3 regions of the Pseudarthrobacter arbutini genome follow, and region 1 is predicted to be linked to each of the others. Evidence: predicted binding sites of a transcription regulator. Region 1 holds the regulator's gene; each other region holds the start of a gene.
What was found. The regulator LexA, encoded in region 1, represses DNA repair genes until DNA is damaged. The targets are predictions, from matches to a motif close to TCGAACANNTGTTCGA.
Positions count from the first base shown of each region.

Region 2: the regulator LexA is predicted to act here: its motif matches at 4,157-4,172, upstream of ACX80V_RS05000 (shikimate dehydrogenase).
Region 3: the regulator LexA is predicted to act here: its motif matches at 2,413-2,428, upstream of ACX80V_RS16340 (DUF6504 family protein).

Region 1 is NZ_JBTNDQ010000008.1:44,977-51,032, forward strand. It holds gene ACX80V_RS10635 (CG2302 family histidine operon protein) at 1-83, opposite strand, end outside; gene hisH (imidazole glycerol phosphate synthase subunit HisH) at 84-815, opposite strand; gene hisB (imidazoleglycerol-phosphate dehydratase HisB) at 812-1,438, opposite strand; gene ACX80V_RS10650 (histidinol-phosphate transaminase) at 1,518-2,636, opposite strand; gene ACX80V_RS10655 (LysM peptidoglycan-binding domain-containing protein) at 2,715-3,155, opposite strand; gene lexA (transcriptional repressor LexA) at 3,505-4,251, shown strand; gene ACX80V_RS10665 (ATP-dependent DNA helicase) at 4,266-6,056, opposite strand, start outside.
Region 2 is NZ_JBTNDQ010000003.1:218,375-224,430, reverse strand. It holds gene pcaG (protocatechuate 3,4-dioxygenase subunit alpha) at 1-447, opposite strand, end outside; gene pcaH (protocatechuate 3,4-dioxygenase subunit beta) at 449-1,231, opposite strand; gene ACX80V_RS05005 (bifunctional sugar phosphate isomerase/epimerase/4-hydroxyphenylpyruvate dioxygenase family protein) at 1,280-3,175, opposite strand; gene ACX80V_RS05000 (shikimate dehydrogenase) at 3,175-4,056, opposite strand; gene ACX80V_RS04995 (IclR family transcriptional regulator) at 4,195-5,010, opposite strand; gene ACX80V_RS04990 (MFS transporter) at 5,244-6,056, shown strand, end outside.
Region 3 is NZ_JBTNDQ010000014.1:94,355-100,410, reverse strand. It holds gene ACX80V_RS16365 (mycoredoxin) at 1-168, opposite strand, end outside; gene ACX80V_RS16360 (SOS response-associated peptidase) at 316-1,047, shown strand; gene ACX80V_RS16355 (VOC family protein) at 1,072-1,494, opposite strand; gene ACX80V_RS16350 (chorismate mutase) at 1,514-1,834, shown strand; gene ACX80V_RS16345 (hypothetical protein) at 1,943-2,332, opposite strand; gene ACX80V_RS16340 (DUF6504 family protein) at 2,487-2,822, shown strand; gene ACX80V_RS16335 (DNA polymerase III subunit alpha) at 2,819-6,056, shown strand, end outside.

The DNA of each region.
Region 1 (6,056 bases):
CAGAGCGGTTTGTGCTGCTGCCTGAAGGACAGTGCGCCGCCCACCAGAAGGCCGGCCAGGCCCATCAGGACAATCGACCACATCTAGGCGGCGTCCGTGGCAGCTGGTTTGCGAAGGCCGTCCACCCAGTTGCGCAGTAGCCGTGCACCGGCGTCGCCGGATTTTTCCGGGTGGAACTGGGTAGCGCAGAGCGGTCCGTTCTCCACTGCGGCAATAAAGCGCGCGCCATGCTCTGACCAGGTCACCAGCGGCGCAGTCATCCGCGGCTGGATCACGTCGAAGTTCCAGTCCTGGACACCATAGGAGTGGACGAAGTAGAAGCGCTGGTCCGCGACGCCGGCGAAGAGTTTGGATCCTTCCGGAACGTCAACCGTGTTCCAGCCCATGTGTGGCACTACGTCGGCGGGAAGGAGTTCCACCTTGCCCGGCCACTCCCCCATGCCTTCAGCTTCTGTCCCGTGCTCCACTCCGGCCTCGAACAGGACCTGCAGGCCCACGCAGATTGCCAGGACCGGCCTGCCCCCGGCCACGCGCCGGCCGATCAGCCGGATACCGTCCACGGCCTTGAGCTCGCGCATGACAGTCTCGAACGCGCCGACGCCGGGTACTACCAAGCCGTCGGCATTAAGCACGTCCTCCGGCTTGGAGCTGAGGATGACCTCGGCTCCTGCCCGCTCCAGGGCGCGCACGGCGGACCGGACGTTTCCCGAACCGTAATCCAGGACAGTGACCGTGGGCTTGCCTTCGGGCGAGACGGGCCTTTTACCGGCGGCCGGATCGATGACGGCGCCGTCCCGGAGAATTTGGCCGCTCACAGGGCACCCTTGGTGGAGGGGATTCCCTCCACGCGGGGATCGGGTTCGACCGCAGCACGCAGGGCGCGGGCGAAGGCCTTGAACTGCGCTTCCACAATGTGGTGCGGGTCGCGGCCCGCGATGACATTCATGTGGAGGCAGATGCCGGCATGAAGCGTGATGGCCTCAAAGACGTGGCGGGTCAATGACCCCGTGAAGTGGCCGCCGATCAAGTGGTACTCCTGCCCGGCAGGCTCGCCGCCGTGCACCAGGTAGGGGCGGCCGGAGACGTCGACGACGGCGTGCGCCAGGGCTTCGTCGAGGGGCACGGTGGCCTCGCCGAACCTGCGGATCCCGGCCTTGTTTCCCAAGGCAGTGCGCAGAACTTCACCGAACGTGATGGCGACGTCCTCCACCGTGTGGTGGACGTCAATGTGGGTGTCACCGGTGGCTTTGACCGTCATGTCAATGAGCGAGTGCTTGCAGAGCGCCGTCAGCATGTGGTCGTAGAACGGGACAGACGTGTCGATGTCGGATACGCCCGTGCCGTCGAGGTTAATCTCCACGAGCACTGACGATTCACTGGTGGCACGCTCCATGCGTGCGGTCCGGGGCGCGGCAGCGTTCGATCCGGTGAAGCTCATGGTCATATGTCCTTTAGGCGAAGTCAGTGGTGCGAAAGCGAAGGAGATGTGCCGGCGCGGCGGCGCCGATACTTCAAGTTTAGGCGGGCAGCCTGGCCTGGCTGGCCAGGATGCGTTCCAGCGACGTCAGGAAGGCTGTGGTCTCCGTCTCAGTTCCCGCCGTGACACGCAGGTGGCCGGGGATGCCGACGTCGCGGATGAGCACGCCGTCGTCCAGCAGCCGCTGCCAGACGTCGTGGGGGCTGTCGAGGCCGCCGAAGAAGACATAGTTCGAATCGGAGGCGGCAGGTTTGAGGCCCATCCGGGTGAGCTCCGAGACGATGCGGTCGCGCTGCTCCTTGATGTCCTCGACGTCGGCCATCAGCGCAGTGCGGTGCTTCAGGGCGGCGAGGGCCGTTGCCTGGGTGATGGCCGAAAGGTGGTACGGCAGCCGGACCAGGCGCAGTGCGTCCGTGACTTCACTAGCGGCGGCCATGTAGCCCAGGCGGGCGCCCGCGAGGGCGAACGCCTTGCTCATGGTGCGGGACACAATGAGGCGCTCCCGGCCGGGCAGCAACGTAAGAGCGCTGGGCGTTCCGTCGTGGGCGAACTCGTGGTAGGCCTCGTCAACGATGACGATGGTCTGGCTGGCCTCGCCGGCCTCGTACACGGCCTCCACAACGTCCAGGCCCAGCCCCGTGCCGGTGGGATTGTTCGGCGAGCAGAGGAAAACGATGTTGGGCTGAAGCTCTTTGACCTGCAACGCGGCCGATTCGGCGCTGAGCCCGTAATCGTCGGCCCGCTGCCCGACGATGTACCCGGTGTCCGTGCCGCTGGCCAGGAGCGGATACATGGAGTACGTGGGCGGGAATCCCAGGGCCGTGCGCCCGGGCCCGCCGAAAGCCTGGAGAATCTGCTGGAGGACCTCGTTGGACCCGTTGGCCGCCCAGATGTTGGTGGCATCCAGACTGTGGCCGAGATACTCGGCCAGCGCTTCCCGGAGTTCGGTGAACTCACGGTCCGGGTAGCGGTTGAGGCCCGCCGCGGCTTCCGTCACGGCCACGCTGATCGCGGCTCGTACGTCCGCCGGGACGCCATGGGTGTTTTCGTTGACGTTCAGCAGGATAGGGACATCCAGCTGCGGGGCACCGTACGGGGTCAGCCCGCGGAGGTTGGTCCGGAGGGGAAGTCTGTTCAGACGCTCTAGCTGGTCATTCACCTGAACAGTTTAGGTCCGAAGCGGACGGCCGGAAAATGTGACGGCCTGCGGCGGCACACGCCCGAGCCTGCAGGCTCTTTACCTCGTGGGGACGAAGAGTTGCTGTCCGGGGACAACGCCCCCGGCGGAAAGGTTGTTCAACTGGGCAATATCCGCGATGACATCACGGGGATCACGCTCGGGTGCCACCGCACTGGCAATCGCCCAGAGTGACTGGCCGGCCTGCACCGTGACCGAGACTGTTGGCGTTAGTGACAGGTCGGCGGCAGAATCGGCGGCCTTTGCCGGGGCGTTGAGGAAACCTGCCAGGGAAAGCAGGATTGCGGCAAGAATCACCAACGGGATGCCGATGAGGACAATCCGGCCCCTGCTGGTCAGGCGCAGCGGCGGCAACGGTTCCCTGCGCTGCCTTGGCGCCGAACCCGACGTCGAAACGGGTGCGGACCACTGCCGCGAGGTGAGGTCCTGCACGGAAATGAGCTGTGGACGCGAGTCCTGCGAAGCAGATATAGCTGACATGAAATGAGCCCTCCTGGACCATACTGTGCTGCCCGGCGCGCCCTCCGCGTCCACTTGCCGGTACCGGCCTGAGCCGTCCATAAATTCGAGTATTCGAATCCGCAAGCAACGAGTAGAACACATGTTCGAACTTTGCTTCTTCATTTTTAGCACTTATCAACGAATATTGTCGAGACTCGCTAGAACAAATGTTTGAAAAAGCCCTGTGGCTGGCCTACGTTTGGATCAAAGAACAACCACCTCTGTAGTTGATCAGCAGGGTCTGACAATCAACTCCGACACCAGCCCCGGGGCGTTCCAGGCACCAGCGGCCGGAGCGGAGCCGGGCAACCGAAAGGCATTGGCGAACATGGCAGCACCAGCCGCCGAGGGCAAGGCGACACCGCAGCGCCGCCAGCCCCCACGGACCCCCAAGGGGCTCACCGCCCGCCAAAAGAAGATCCTTGAAACCATCCAGCGCTCGGTGAATGACAACGGCTATCCGCCGTCGATGCGTGAAATCGGTGACACCGTGGGCCTGGCGAGTTTGTCGAGCGTGACCCACCAGCTCTCACAGCTGGAGAAGCTGGGATACTTGCGCCGGGACCCCAAACGTCCGCGCGCCATGGAAGTCCTGATGCCGTTGACGCTGGACGGCGGGTCCACTAAGTCGAACGGGACAACCAAGCCCTCAGTCCTGCACGGCATCGGCGGGACGGTCACCGAACTTCCCTCTGCCATGGACACCGCGATGGTGCCGTTGGTGGGCCGGATCGCGGCCGGCGGGCCCATCCTTGCTGACCAGGTGGTGGAAGATGTGATGCCCCTGCCCCGGCAGCTCGTGGGCCAGGGTGAGCTGTTTATGCTGCGCGTTGCCGGCGACTCCATGGTGGACGCTGCCATCTGCGACGGCGACTGGGTAGTGGTCCGCCGGCAGGCAGACGCCTCCAATGGCGATATTGTCGCGGCCCTGCTGGACGACGAAGCCACCGTCAAGACCTTCCGCCAGCGCGATGGCCACACGTGGCTGTTGCCGCAGAACACCCAGTACGAGCCCATCCTGGGCGATCACGCCACAATCATGGGCAAGGTCGTCTCGGTCCTGCGGTCGCTATAGGACCTGCCGCGCAGTCAGGCGCCCTTCCCGGCCAGCCTTTCCAGGGCTGCGAACGCCGTTTTGCGGTCCGTGGTGGGCCAGAACGGCGGCAGCGCGGCGCGGAGGAATCCGGCGTAGCGCTCGGTGGCAAGGCGGGAATCAAGCACGGCCACCACGCCTTTGTCTCCGGTGGAACGGATCAGCCTGCCAGCGCCCTGGGCCAGGCGGATGGCCGCGTGGGTCGCCGATACCGCCATAAAGCCGTTTCCGCCGGCCTGCGCAACGGCGCGGGACCGTGCGGTCATCAGGGGATCGTCCGGCCGCGGGAACGGGATGCGGTCGATCACCACCAGCCGGCATGATCCGCCCGGAACATCTACGCCCTGCCACAGGGACATGGTGCCGAACAGACAGGTATCGGGCTCGTCGGCGAACTGCTTCACGAGGGCCGTCATGGTGGAGTCGCCCTGGCAGAGAATGCTGAGGCCAAGCCGGGGACGCATCGCCTCAGCGGCCTCCTCGGCTGCACGCCGGGACGAAAACAGGCACAGGGCACCGCCGCCGGACGCGCGGATCAGCGCCTCAAGTTCATCGAGGGCCTCCGGCGACGCCCCGCGGCCTGGCTTGGGGAGGTGCCCCGCGACGTAGAGGATCCCCTGTTTCGGATAGTCAAAGGGCGATCCGACGTCGATCCCGCTCCAGCTGGGCGCGCCCTCCCCCACCAGTCCCAAGCCGCCGGCAGCCGGTTCAAACGCTGAGCCGATGGCAAGCGTTGCAGAGGTCAGCACCACCGTGTGGCCGGCGAACAGCCCCTCGCGGAGCTTGCCGGCAACGCTGAGCGGCGCGATGTTGACCAGGGCCGGCGCGGACTCGTCTGGCTGCGCATAGCCCTGCTGCGGATCGAAGGAACTTGCGCGGGAAAACCACACCACTTCCCGGTTCTCCCGGGCAACAATCAGCCGTTCGCAAAGTTCGAGGATCAGCATCAGGCGTGACCGCGCGAGCTGCCGCCCGCCGTCGGCCGTTTGGCTGCCGTCACCCTTGGAATCGGACAGGGCAGCGCGGCAGGCCTCACGCAACTGGTCCACGCAGTCCAGCTGTTCGTCGTTGAGGCCGTTGGGGAGCAGCCCGTTGGGCACTCCGGCAAGGGCGAGTTCCAGGTTGGCGGCAGCGGCGTTGAGCGCATCCACCGTGATGGCCGTGTGCTTCCGCGCGCCCGACGCCGCAGCGTGGACCATTGCCACGGAGAGTTGCCCCGACACCGCCCCGGTGACCCGGTCCTGCAGTTCGTGCGCCTCGTCCACCACCACAACGTCGTATTCGGGCAACACTGCGAGGCCTTCAAAGGCGCTGACGGCGAGCATGGCATGGTTGGTGACCACAACGTCGGCCTCGGCGGCGTCGTGGCGCGCCAGTTCACTGAAGCATTCGGCCGCCATGGGGCATTTTTGGGCCCCCAGGCATTCCATGGATGTCACCGAAACCTGCCGCCAGGCCCGGTCAGTAACGCCGGGCAGGAGTTCGTCACGGTCGCCCGTGGTGGTCTTCTCCGCCCACTCGCGCAGGCGCACCACTTCCTTGCCCAGCTGGGACGACGGCCCGCCCAATGCGGCGGCGAAATGCGGGACGCTGGTGTCTTCGCCGAGGGAGAACAGCTGGCCCTCGGCGGGTTCCTCGGAGGGGAACCCGCCTTCGAGCTTGTGCTGGCAGACATAGTTGGAGCGGCCCTTGACCAGGGCCACCTTGACAGGGCGGTCCAGGGCAGGGGTGATGGTCTTCAGCAGCCGGGGAAGGTCGCGGCCCACAATCTGGGTCTGCAGCGCAAG
Region 2 (6,056 bases), on a different contig from region 1:
GCTCAGCAGCGGGTCCTTGGCGAGGGCTTCCCCGTTCTCCGGCAGGTATACGCGGGTGAACAGGCGGTTCATCAGGCCGCGGGCAAACACGGCCACGGAGATGAAGGGTGCGGCACCGGATTCGGTGGGGCCGGGGTTCACGGTGGTGAAGGTGTACACGCCGGAGTGGCCCACGGAAGCGCGGCCCCAGCCGGTGAAGGTGTAGCCGTCGCGGACCAGGGAACCGGTCTGCTGCACGATCCTGCCGTCGGCGTCGGGCTGCCAGATCTCCAGGATGGCGTCCGGGATGGTCTCCCCCGCGCCGTCATACACTGTGCCCTGGAGACGGATGGAGCCGGGCGAGCCGGGTGCCAGGAGTTCGTTGTCCTTCCCGAACGGCAGGGCGTAGCCGTAGAACGGGCCGACGGTCTGGCCGGGGGTGGGAACAAGCTTGGTGGTTGTGCTCACGTTATTCCTCGTCTCCTGCTGCGCCGAGCGCCTCGTTTTCGGTCCAGGTCCGCTTGGAGCCGGTCAGCACGATGTCCCAGTTGTAGCCAAGGGCCCATTCGGGCTCGGTCAGGTTGTGGTCGTAGTTGGCCACGAGCCGGTCGCGGGCGTCCTGGTCCACGATGGACTGGTAGATGGGGTCCAGCGGGAAGAGCTGGTCGCCGGGGAAGTACATCTGCGTGACGATCCGCTGGGTGAACTCCGTGCCGAACATGGAGAAGTGGATGTGGGCCGGCCGCCAGGCGTTGACGTGGTTCTTCCACGGGTAGGCGCCGGGCTTGATGGTGGTGAACCGGTACGAGCCGTCGGGGCCGGTGATGCAGCGGCCCACGCCGGTGAAGTTGGGGTCCAGCGGCGCCGGGTGCTGGTCACGCTTGTGGATGTAGCGGCCGGACGCGTTGGCCTGCCAGATCTCCACGAGCTGCCCGGCCACCGGGCGGCCGTCGCCGTCCAGGACCTTACCGGCCACGATGATCCGCTCGCCCTGGGGTTCGCCGTTGTGCTGGATGGTCAGGTCCGCTTCCAGCGCGTGCACGTCCTGGTGGCCGAACGCCGGCGAGTAGAGCTCGATGGTTTCCGGGTCCGCGTGGTGCAGGCTTTTGGTGGGGTGCCGCAGGATGCTGCTGCGGTAGGGCGCGTAGTCCAGCCGGGGCTGCGTTTCGGCCGGGGCGCCGTCCTTGAGCGCCCGCGCGTAGGCATCGCCCAGGGCGTCGATCTCTGCACTGAGATCCTGCTGTGTCTCCACTGCGGCCTCCTTTTCTCTGGTTGTTGCTGCTAGGTGGTTGTTGCTGGTCTACCTGTGCTGCAGGTGGTCGTACTGGACTGCGTGCCGCACGGGGGCATTGGGAGCGCCGTAGCCGTCGTAGGCGCCGCGGCGTTCCACCATTTCGAAGAACACGCTGCCCACGGTGGCCGTGTAGAAGTGGAGGAATTCGCCGTCGGCGTCCCGGTCGTACAGCAGGTTCAGCTCCTGCAGTGTGGCCAGGAAGTCCGGTGCCAGCCCGAAGCGTGCGTCCAGGTCCTCGTAGTAGTTCGCCGGGATCTGCAGGAACTCCAGGCCGCGGGCCCTGCAGTCCCTGGCGGTGGCCACCAGGTCATCCACCGCGAAGGCGATGTGCTCCTGGTAGGTCTTGCGCTGCTGGTTCAGCGGCGCCAGGTTCAGCACCAGCCGCACGGCGCGGTCCCCGGTGGCCATGACCTGCGAACGGACCAGGCCGGTGGGGCTGGGCACCTCAGCGAACGGCTGGGGCTCCAACGCCAGGGCGCTCGTGTAGAAGAGGACGGCCTCGTCGAAATGCTGCCACGGCTGCGCCAGGTTGACGTGGTCGATCACAGCGGTGGGGCCAGCGGTGGGATTTTCCAGCCCCTCTCCGAATTCACTGGTCCACGCTGCGGTGCCGTCGGAAGTGCCCTGGCACAGGAAGATCTCGGTGGAGTCCGGGGCAGCGAAGCCCTGGAACACCTCCTCGTTGGCCTGGCTCTTGCGCGGGACCGCGGGGGCCTTCAGCTGCTGGGCGCGGGCGGCGGCAATCACCGGGGAGGCGACGTCGAACCCCAGTGCGGCGATGGCGGGCGACGCATCCCCCGCTGCGCCGTCCCCGTCTGCCGGTGCGGCCTCGTTGATGATCACCCGGGCGTGACCCATGCTCCAGAGCTGCACGTCCTTGGTGCGGTGCCGGCCGTTGAACTCGAAGCCCAGCTGGCCCAGGACCGTTTCCAGCCCCTGGGTGTCCGCGGCCCTGACCTCGGCGAAGTTGTAGCCCGCCGGTTCGGCCACCTGCGGGAGCGTGGCCAGTTCCATGGGATAACGACGGCGGCCGGGGGCCTGGGTGCCAGCAGCACCAGTGCCCGTCCCGGCGTCGGAAGCAGCGTCCAGCCATTTGGCGCTCTGTTCCTCCAGCCAGATGAGCGAGCGCATGGCGTCGACGGCGGTGCGTTCCACGTCCGACTGGCGGAAGACGTCGTTGAAGATCTCCAGCGACACCGGGCCGCTGTACCCGGCCCGGACCACGTGGCCCATGAACTTGGCGAGCTCAAACTGGCCCTCGCCCGGGAAGACCCGGTAGTGCCGGCTCCAGGAGAGGACATCCATGGAGAGCTTGGGGGCGTCCGCCACCTGGACGAAGAAGATCTTGTCCGGGTTGAAGGCCTCGAGGGGGGCGGTGTCCCAGTTGCGGGACAGGATGTGGAAGGAATCCAGGCAGGTGCCCAGGTTGGGGTGGTCCACGGCTTCCACCAGCTTGTGGGCGTGCTCGTAGTCGCTGACGTACTTGCCCCAGGCCAGGGCCTCGTAGGCAACCCTGACGCCGTGGTCCCCCGCCAGCGCGGCCAGTTGGCCGAGCTGTTCCACCCGGAGGTCGTCGCTGTCGATGCTGGCGGTGGCCACGTTGGAGCAGACCAGGATGGTGTCCATGCCCAGCCGCGCCATAAGTTTGAACTTGGCTTCGGCGCGCCGCAGGTTGGCGGCCAGGAGGTCGCCGGACACGCTGTCGAAGTCGCGGAACGGCTGGTAAAGATCCAGCGTGAGGCCAAGGTCGGCCGCCATCTTGCGGACGTCCTCGGGCGTAAGCGGCGACGTGACCAGATCCGGCTCGAAGATTTCAATGCCGTCAAAGCCCGCGATGGCGCAGGCCTGCATCTTTTCCTTCAGGGTGCCGGAGAGGCATACCGTGGCGATTCCGGTGCGCATCAGGCCGCCACCCCTTCCTTGGCCACGAGCGCCAGGAAATGGCTGCGCATGCGGTCCGCGTTGGCTTCCAGTCCCGTGAAAATCCGGAACGAGTCAGCCGCCTGGCCCACGGCCATGCGGCCGCCATCCAGGACCTCGCAGCCCTTGGCGCGGGCACCCAGGACCAGTTCCGTTTCGATGGGCCGGTAGACGATGTCCGCCACCCAGTGCCGGGATTCCAGCAGGTCCAGGTCCAGCGGGACGCCCGGGTGGGCGGCCATGCCGACGGGCGTGCAGTGCACCAGACCGTCGGCCAGGGGCATCAGCTGCGGCAGCTCCGCCGTCGTACGCGCTGTAACGGTGCTGCCCGGGAAGAAGCCGGCCAGCTCTGCGGCGCGTGCCGCGCAACGGGCGGGGTCCACGTCCACCAGGTCCAGCGCCTTCACGCCGGCGGTGAGCAGGGCGTAGGCGACGGCGGAGCCGGCCCCTCCTGCGCCCAGCTGGACTACGCGGTTTAGCCGCGCGCCCGGGAGTCCGGAGGCGAGGGCGGCGGCGAAGCCAGAAAAGTCGGTGTTGTGGCCGATGAACCGGCCGTTCTCGATGACCACGGTGTTGACGGCGCCGAGCCTGAGGGCATCCGGCGAGACCTCGTCCAGGTGCGCCAGGACAAGCTGCTTGCACGGATGGGTGATGTTCAGGCCGTTGAAGCCCAGGCTGCGGGCACTCTTGAGCAGGTCCCCCACGGCTTCGCCGGAGAGTCCGAGCTCCAGCAGGTCAATGGGGCGGTAGAGGTAGCGCAGGCCCTGCACATCGCCTTCGCGTTCGTGCATGGGGGGAGTGAGGGACGGCATGACGCCGTCGCCGACCAGTCCCACGAGGTAGGACTCAGTTCGATTGCTCATCCGGGCAGCTCCTTTGATACGGCACCCGGCGGGCGGCGGCGCTTGGGGCGTCCGCGGCGGGCCGGGTGATTGGGATTACAGTACAACACTTGTTCACTTATCGCACGCTTGTTCTACATACGAACTTTCAGGGCTTTTTTAGCGTTGCGGCAAGCGCGCAGCCAGCTCTGCCGCGGCTTCCTGCAGCAGGGGCACATGGGCCAGCAGGGCTTCCATGCTGAGGCGGAACACGGGAACGGCGGTGGCCAGGGAGGCGAACGCGTGGCCCTGTGAATTAATCAGCGGCACAGCCACGGCGCGCATGCCGTTCTCGTTCTCCTCGTCCATCACGGCATATCCCTGCCGGTGCACCTTCTCGATCTCCACACGGAACGCGGCACGGTCTGTGATGGTGTGTTCAGTGAGGGGTTCCAGCTCGAGCTCTTCAAGCAGCGCCGCACGCTCCGAATCCTCGGCAAAAGCCACCAGCGCCTTGCCCACGGCCGTCGCGTGCAGGGCGCCCAGATGCCCGGGATCGCTGGTGACGCGGAAGGTCTGCGGGCCGTCCACCTTGTTGACCGTGAGGTGGTGGTGGCCGTCGCGAACACTGAGGATGGTAGCCTCCCCCGTCCGCTCGGTCACGCGGCGCAGGACCGGCAGCGCCGTGCCGGCAAATCCGTGATGGTTGGAGACGCGCTGGCCGAGCTGGAAGATTCGAAGGCCCAGGTGGTAGCGGCGGCCGTCAGGCTCATAGTCCACAAACCCGTCCCGCGTCAGGGATCCCAGCAGGCGGTAGGTGGTGCTGAAGGGGAGGTCGGCGCGCCGCGAGATCTCCGCGGCGCTGGCGCCGCGCGGCTCGTCGCCCAGGAGGACCAGCAGGCCCAGGGCCTTGCCCACCATGTCCGTACGGTCAGCTTTGGGCGCCCTAGGCTCAGCGGCGAGGTCGTCGGACACTGTGGTTTGATTCACACTCATACGTCGATGTTGCCACATCGTGGGAACTATTTCTAGATGGTGATTATTTTCTTGACAAGTGACTACGCTCACAGCCATCATTGCTGTATCGCACAAGTAGCTCCCACCATGTGGCTACTAGTCCGGGTCTTTCAACGGACTCCAGCCGCACCGCACCAGGCCTCCACACAGGCAGCTGCGGCTGCGACCCCCCAGATCCATCCGCGACAACGTCGTCACACCTAAGGAACTCCATGAGCCAGACACTTCCGTCCGCGGGGCCGGGCACCGTTGCCCCGGCCGGGACGCCAAAGAAGGCAGCCCTCGCCAGCTTCCTGGGCAGCGCCGTCGAATACTACGACTTCTTCATCTTCGGTTCCGCCGCCGCCCTGATCTTCCCCACGGTGTTCTTCCCGGACGCCGGCGCCAACGCGGCCGTGATGTCCTTCGCCACCTTCGGCTTCGCCTACGTGGCACGGCCGGTGGGCGCCGTTATCCTGGGCCACTTCGGTGACCGGGTGGGCCGGCGAAAGGTCCTGATGTTCACACTGCTGCTGATGGGCGCCTCAACGTTCCTGATCGGCTGCCTGCCCGACTTCAACACCGTGGGCTGGTGGGCTCCGGCCCTGCTGGTGCTGGCGCGGCTTTGCCAGGGCCTCTCCGCAGCGGGCGAGCAGGCCGGCGCCTCCTCCATGACGCTGGAACACGCACCGGACAACCGCCGCTCCTTCTTCACCTCCTGGACCCTCACCGGCACCCAGGGCGGCCAGATCCTCGCCGCACTGGTCTTCATCCCCGTCCTGGCCCTTCCGGACGAGATCAAGTACGGCATCGGCTGGCGCGTCCCGTTCTGGCTCAGCGCCGTCGTCGTCCTCGTTGCGTTCTTTATCCGCCGCACCCTGCACGAGCCCCCGGCGTTCGAGGAAGCCCAGAAGACCGCCCAGATCTCCAAGCTTCCGGTCGCCGACCTCCTCAAGGACCACTGGCGCGACGTACTCCGCGTGGTCTGCTGTGCCTTCATCGCCGCCGTCTCCACCGTGTTCGGCACGCTCGCCATCAGCTACGCC
Region 3 (6,056 bases), on a different contig from region 1:
GCCGCCGTTGAGCTTCTCCACGAGGTCGGCTGTGCCCTCCACCTCTTCGATGTTGATTTCCGTGTAGCCGATGCCCTGCGCGTCCAGCTGCTTCTTCAGCCGGTTGCAGTAGCCGCACCAGGTGGTGGAAAACATGGTGATGGTGCCGTTCTCGGGGGTAAAATCCACGGAGCTCTCCTGAAATCGTTGAGGGGGTTCGTTCCCGTCAACGGTAACCCGCGGCGGGCTATTCCCTGAGCCGGCCCGGCAGATGCGGTGCCGGATGACAGTACATAGCGCTAATGGCATGCTGGAGCCATGTGTGGACGCTATGTGATGGCACGGGCCGTGGGTGACTTGCTGGCCGACTTTGATGCCCAGCTGGAGGAGGAAGTGCATCTTCCCCCGTCATGGAACGTGGCGCCCACCGACGACGTGCCGATCGTCCTGGAACGGCTGATCGACGACGGCCCCGTGCGGCAGCTGCATGTTGCCCGCTGGGGCCTGGTGCCGTCCTGGGCGAAGGATCCTGGTATCGGCCCCAAGATGATCAACGCGCGGAGCGAGACTGTGCTGGAGAAGCCGGCCTTCCGCAAGGCCGTGAAGTCACGTCGCTGCGCTGTCCCGGCGGACGGGTACTACGAATGGAAGCAGGGCACCGGCAAAGCCAAGCAGCCCTACTACGTCCATCCAGGCAAAGGCAGCGGGCTGGTGTTCGCGGGCCTGTATGAGTGGTGGAAGGATCCGTCCAAGGCCGAGGGCGATCCCGGACGGTGGATGCTCTCCACATCCATCCTGACGGCAGATACGCCGCCGCCCGGTGCCGAGTCCACAATTTTCGGCAAGCTCACCGCCCTGCACGACCGCGTGCCGCTGCCCATGGACCGGGCCACGATGGCGTCGTGGCTTGATCCGCAGATCGATGACGCCGCCTTCCTCGTGGACCTGGTCCGGGCCCACGTGAAGGAAGTCGCGGCCGACTGGCATGTGGATTCGGTCGGCACCGAGGTGGGCAACGTACGCAACAACTCCCCGGAACTGATCCGGCCGGTGGAAGCCTTGTTCTAAACCGGCACTCGGGGCGGCATGCCCCTAAACGGTGACCTTGCCGGCGTCGTCCACTGTCCACGTGGGGTTGTAGGCAACTTCCCAGCGGAAGCCGTCCGGATCGGCGAAATAGCCGCTGTACCCGCCCCAGGGCTGGGTGACCGGCGCGGCGACGATAGTGGCCCCGGCCGATGCCGCTTCCGCCATGACCCGGTCCACCGCCTCGGTGCTGGGCAGGTTGTGGCTGAGCGTGATGCAGGGGACCGGGCCGGGGACACCTACCCCCGCCTCGGCGTGCATCTGCGCTGCGTCCCACAGGGAAAGGATGAGGCCGTGGTTGACCTGGATGAACACCACATCACCGGGAAACTCGCGGTGGACAGGCCAGCCGAGGCCCTCCGCGTAGAACCGGCGGGAGGCGTCAACACTGCGAACGCCTAGTGAGATGAAGTCGACTCTGGGCTGCATGCTTCGATACTGTCAGAAGATGGCAACAATTCAAGGAAACGATAGGGACGCTTTGGCCGACAAAGAACAGCTCGCTGCCGTTCGGATTGCGGTAGACGAAGTTGACGAGCAGATTGTCACCCTCATTGCGCGGCGTGAACGCCTGATCCGGATCGCCGGAACCCTGAAGGGGGACGACGCTGAAGTCCGCGCCCCCGGCCGGGTGGAACGGGTGATCGAGCATGTCCGGGCCGCCGCGAAAAAGAAGGACATTGATCCGGACATTGTGGAATCAACTTACCGGGCCATGATCTCGGGGTTCATCAAACTCGAAATGAAGGTCCACAGAGAAAGCAGCTGACGCTGCCGCAGGTGCTGTCCGGACACGGTTCCGGCAGCACCTGCTCGGTGTTCCCTAGAGCGTTTCGTCGACTTAGAGCGTTTCGTCGACTTAGAGCGTTTCGTCGACTTAGAGCGCTTCGTCGACGGCGACGCCCGACTGGAACTCCCTGCCGTCAGCCTCGCTGAAGGCCGACATGATGTGTCCCTTGCCCAGGCCATGGACGGCCGCGACGGGGAAGTTGCCGGTGATGGTGCTGCCCGAGTGCGTCACGCCGCCAAGATCATAGTTTTCCTCGGCGCTCTGGTCATGGCTGAACGAGTAGAAGGCAATGGCCTCCCCGTTCATGAACTCAATGCCCAAGCGTCTTTGCGATGAGTAATCAGGGCTCGCCGCCACCAGGCCCACTACGTACGCACCTGCCCCCGGTATGTTGCCGTCGATATCAAAGGTTGCCACGAGCTTTTCGTCCTGGGCCTTGATGCTTACGTGCTTGAGGAGTGCGTCATTGGTGCTCATGCCACAATCCTGCCTCCCTGCTGCCCGTCCGTCCACCCCTGTCTAGGTTTTGTCGGAGCGTCGTCGTAGACTCAAGGTATTCGAACATGTATTCGAATACCTTGCTTTTGCATCAGCATTTTGCATCAGCTCCGTTCAGTTCCGGGAGGCGCCCATGGGTATGTTCAGCGAGTCCGTGGACGTCGTCTGCACCCCCGCCGGCCAGCCGCTGAACCTCCAGTGGGCCGGACGGCACTACACGGTGTGCGCCGAGCCCGTCCGGTGGTATGAACGCCGGCAGTGGTGGGCCGAGGAACGCCGTGCGCCGCTCGGCAGCGGGCCGGGGCTGGTGGACCACGAAATCTGGCGCGTCCAAGTGCAGGCGGACCCGCGGAGTGCCGGCCCCCGGGATGCAGGGGAGCCGCTCACCCTGGACCTGAGCAGGCATACCGGCAGCGGCCGCTGGAGGCTCCTGCGGATCCACGACGCCCTCCGGCCACAAACAGCATGAGCTTCTCCCACCTTCACGTTTCCACGGCCTTCAGCGCACACTATGGCGTTGCCTGGCCCGACGAACTGGCCCAGGTTGCCGCCGCGGACGGCGCAACCGCGCTCGCCTGCACGGACCGGGACGGCCTCTACGGCACCATCAAACACCTCAAAGCCTGCATGGAAGCCGGCATCGACCCCATCGTGGGGGTGGACCTTGCGGTTTTCGACGACGACGGCGACCACCGCACCCAGCTCGCCGGCAGGGTAGTGGTGCTCGCCCGCGGCCACAACAACGGGGCGGGCTACCGCGCACTGTGCCGGCTGGTGTCCGATGCCCATGCCCGCACCTCCGGCAAAGCCGGGGGAGCGGTGCACGTGGCGGTCACCCGCGCCGAACTCGCCTCCCGCACGCTCGACCCCAAAACCCTGAAACCGGTCCTGACGGTCCTGATCGGCCCGGATTCCGACGTCGGACGGGCCATGAGCGGCCGGCGCTACCTCCGTCCGCGCACCCTTTTCAAAAGCTGGCTGGACGCCATGCCCCCAAGAACCCTGGTAGCGGAAGTCGTTTCCCAGCTCACTGCCCCCGGAGCGCCCCTGAGCACCGCCCACGCAGTACGAATGCTCAAACTCGCGGAAGAACACCACGTACCGGCCGTGCTCACCAACGCGGTCCGCTACTGCGCAGAGGACGGCGCCGCCACAGCTGACGTACTCGACTCCGCCCGGACGCTGAAGTCCCTCCCCGAACTCGCGGCCGAACCGCTGCTCCAGCCCAACGGGCAGGCCTGGCTCAAATCATCAGCGCAGATGCTTCAGCTCGGCAAGGAAATCATCCGCGCCGCAGGGTATGGCGCAGCGGACCTCAAACAGCTGATGGCACAGACCGAGGCGCTCGCCGACTTCTGCCGGATTGACCCGGTGACTGACATGGGCTGGAAGCAGCCGGTGGTCCCCGAGGCATCGGTCATTGGCATCAGCCAGGACCCGCACGATGAACTGGTGCAGCGCTGTGAGGCCGGGATCAGCAGGCGGTTCCCCGGAATATCAGGCTCAGCCCACAAGGACATGCGCTCGCGGCTGGAGCACGAGCTGGGAATCATCAGGAACCTCGGGTTTTCCTCCTATTTCCTCACAGTCGCGGAGGTCTCCCGGATGATCATGGACATGGGGGTCAGGGCAGCCGCCCGCGGTTCCGGGGCCTCCAGCCTGGTCAACTACCTGATTGATGTCAGCCAGGTGGACCCCCTGCAACACGACCTGATCTTCGAACGCTTCCTGTCCCGGGACCGGGCCACGTTGCCGGATATCGACATCGACGTCGAAAGCGCCGAACGGCACAACGTGTACCGGCGGATCTTTGACCGCTTCGGTTCCGAGCGCGTCACGCTGATGAGCATGCAGAACGGGTACCGCGCCCGCGGTGCCGTCCGCGACGCCGGGATGGCCCTGGGGATGGACGATGACGACGTCGGTGAGATCGCCAAGCAGCTGTGGCGTTTTTCGGCCCGGAAATTCCGTGAGGCACTGGTTGAGAAACCTGAGTTACGGGAGTTCGCTGGCCGGGTGGAACAACGGGACTTCACCGAAAACCAGCAGCTTGACCTGCTGGTGGACCTCACAGAACGGCTGGACCGGCTGCCCCGCCATATCTCCATGCATCCTTGCGGGGTGATCCTGGGCGATGCCACGCTGCTTGACCGGACCCCGGTGCAGCCCAGCGGACTGGGGCTGCCCATGAGCCAGTTCGATAAACACGACATGGATCCCATGGGCATGCTCAAGCTTGATGTCCTGGGAGTCAGGATGCAGAGCGCGATGGCGTTTGCCGTCCGGGAAGTCATCCGGATCCATCCTTCCAAAGCGGAAGTGGTGGCGGCAGGGGCCCACCCTGCAGGTCCTGACGGGACCGGGCCGGACTACATCGCCGAGAACGGCCACATCGACCTCAACGCCGTGCCGCTGGATGATGAACCAACCTACGAACTGATCCGCAGCACCCACACCCTGGGCTGCTTCCAGATCGAGTCACCCGGCCAGCGTGAACTGATCGGCAAGCTGGCGCCGCGTGAGTTCAATGACCTCATCATCGACATTTCGCTGTTCCGGCCCGGCCCCATGAAATCGGACATGGTGCGGCCTTTCCTGGAGCACCGGCACGGCTTCGCACCGGAGGTCTACCCGCACCCCGACCTGAAACCCGTGCTGCAGGAAACCCATGGCGTCACTGTCTTCCATGAACAGATCCTGAAAACCTTCCACGTAATGACCGGCTGCGGCCTGGCGCGCGCGGATGAGTTCCGCCGGGCGCTCGGCAACGAGGTCCACGAGCTGAAAGTGGAAGAGTTCTTCCGCAAGGAGGCCCGGATCAAGGGGTACACCCCGGAAGTAGTGGACAAGGTCTGGGGGACCCTGAAAGCCTTTGGCAGCTTCGGCTTCTGCAAGGCGCACGGTGCGGCATTTGCCGTTCCCACCTACCAGTCCGCCTGGCTCAAGACGCACCACCCCGAGGCTTTCCTGGCCGGGCTGTGGGAACACGATCCCGGCATGTACCCCAAACGGCTGCTGGTTGCCGAGGCCCGCAGGCTGGGCATCCCCATCCTGCCGCTGGACATCAACCGCAGCCAGGCCGAGTACCGGGTGGAACGGGTGACGGACGGGCCGGACGCCGGCAAGCTGGGGATCAGGCTGAGCCTTAACGGCATCTATGGCCTGTCCGGGACCGAGCTCAAGCGGATTGTCGCCGGCCAGCCCTACGACTCCCTGGCTGACCTCCGTGCCCGGTCCAGGCTGAGCAAGCCAAGCATCAAAAGGCTCGCCCAGCTGGGTGCCTTTGACTCCCTGCACCGTGAATCGGGAGGCGCCGCCAACCGCGCAGACCTCGTCCAGCACCTGCAACAGCTCCAGGCCGCCGGCGGTACCCGGAAGGGCATCGACATCATGGACGGGCAGCTGTCCCTACCGCTGGGGGACGTGGAGCTGCGGAACGTCAAGCCCGGGCTTCCCGCGCCCACCCTGGTGGAAAACGTCCGGGCAGAACTGGACCTGATGGCCATAGATGTCAGCGGGCACCTGATGGACAGCCACCGGCCCATGCTGGACCGGCTGGGGGTCACCACTGCAGACAAACTGTTGAGCCTGCGCAACAACACCGAGGTGCTGGTGGCCGGGGTGCGCATCGCCACCCAGACACCGCCCATGCGCGGCGGCCGGCGGGTGGTGTTCATCAGCATCGACGACGGCACCGGCTGCG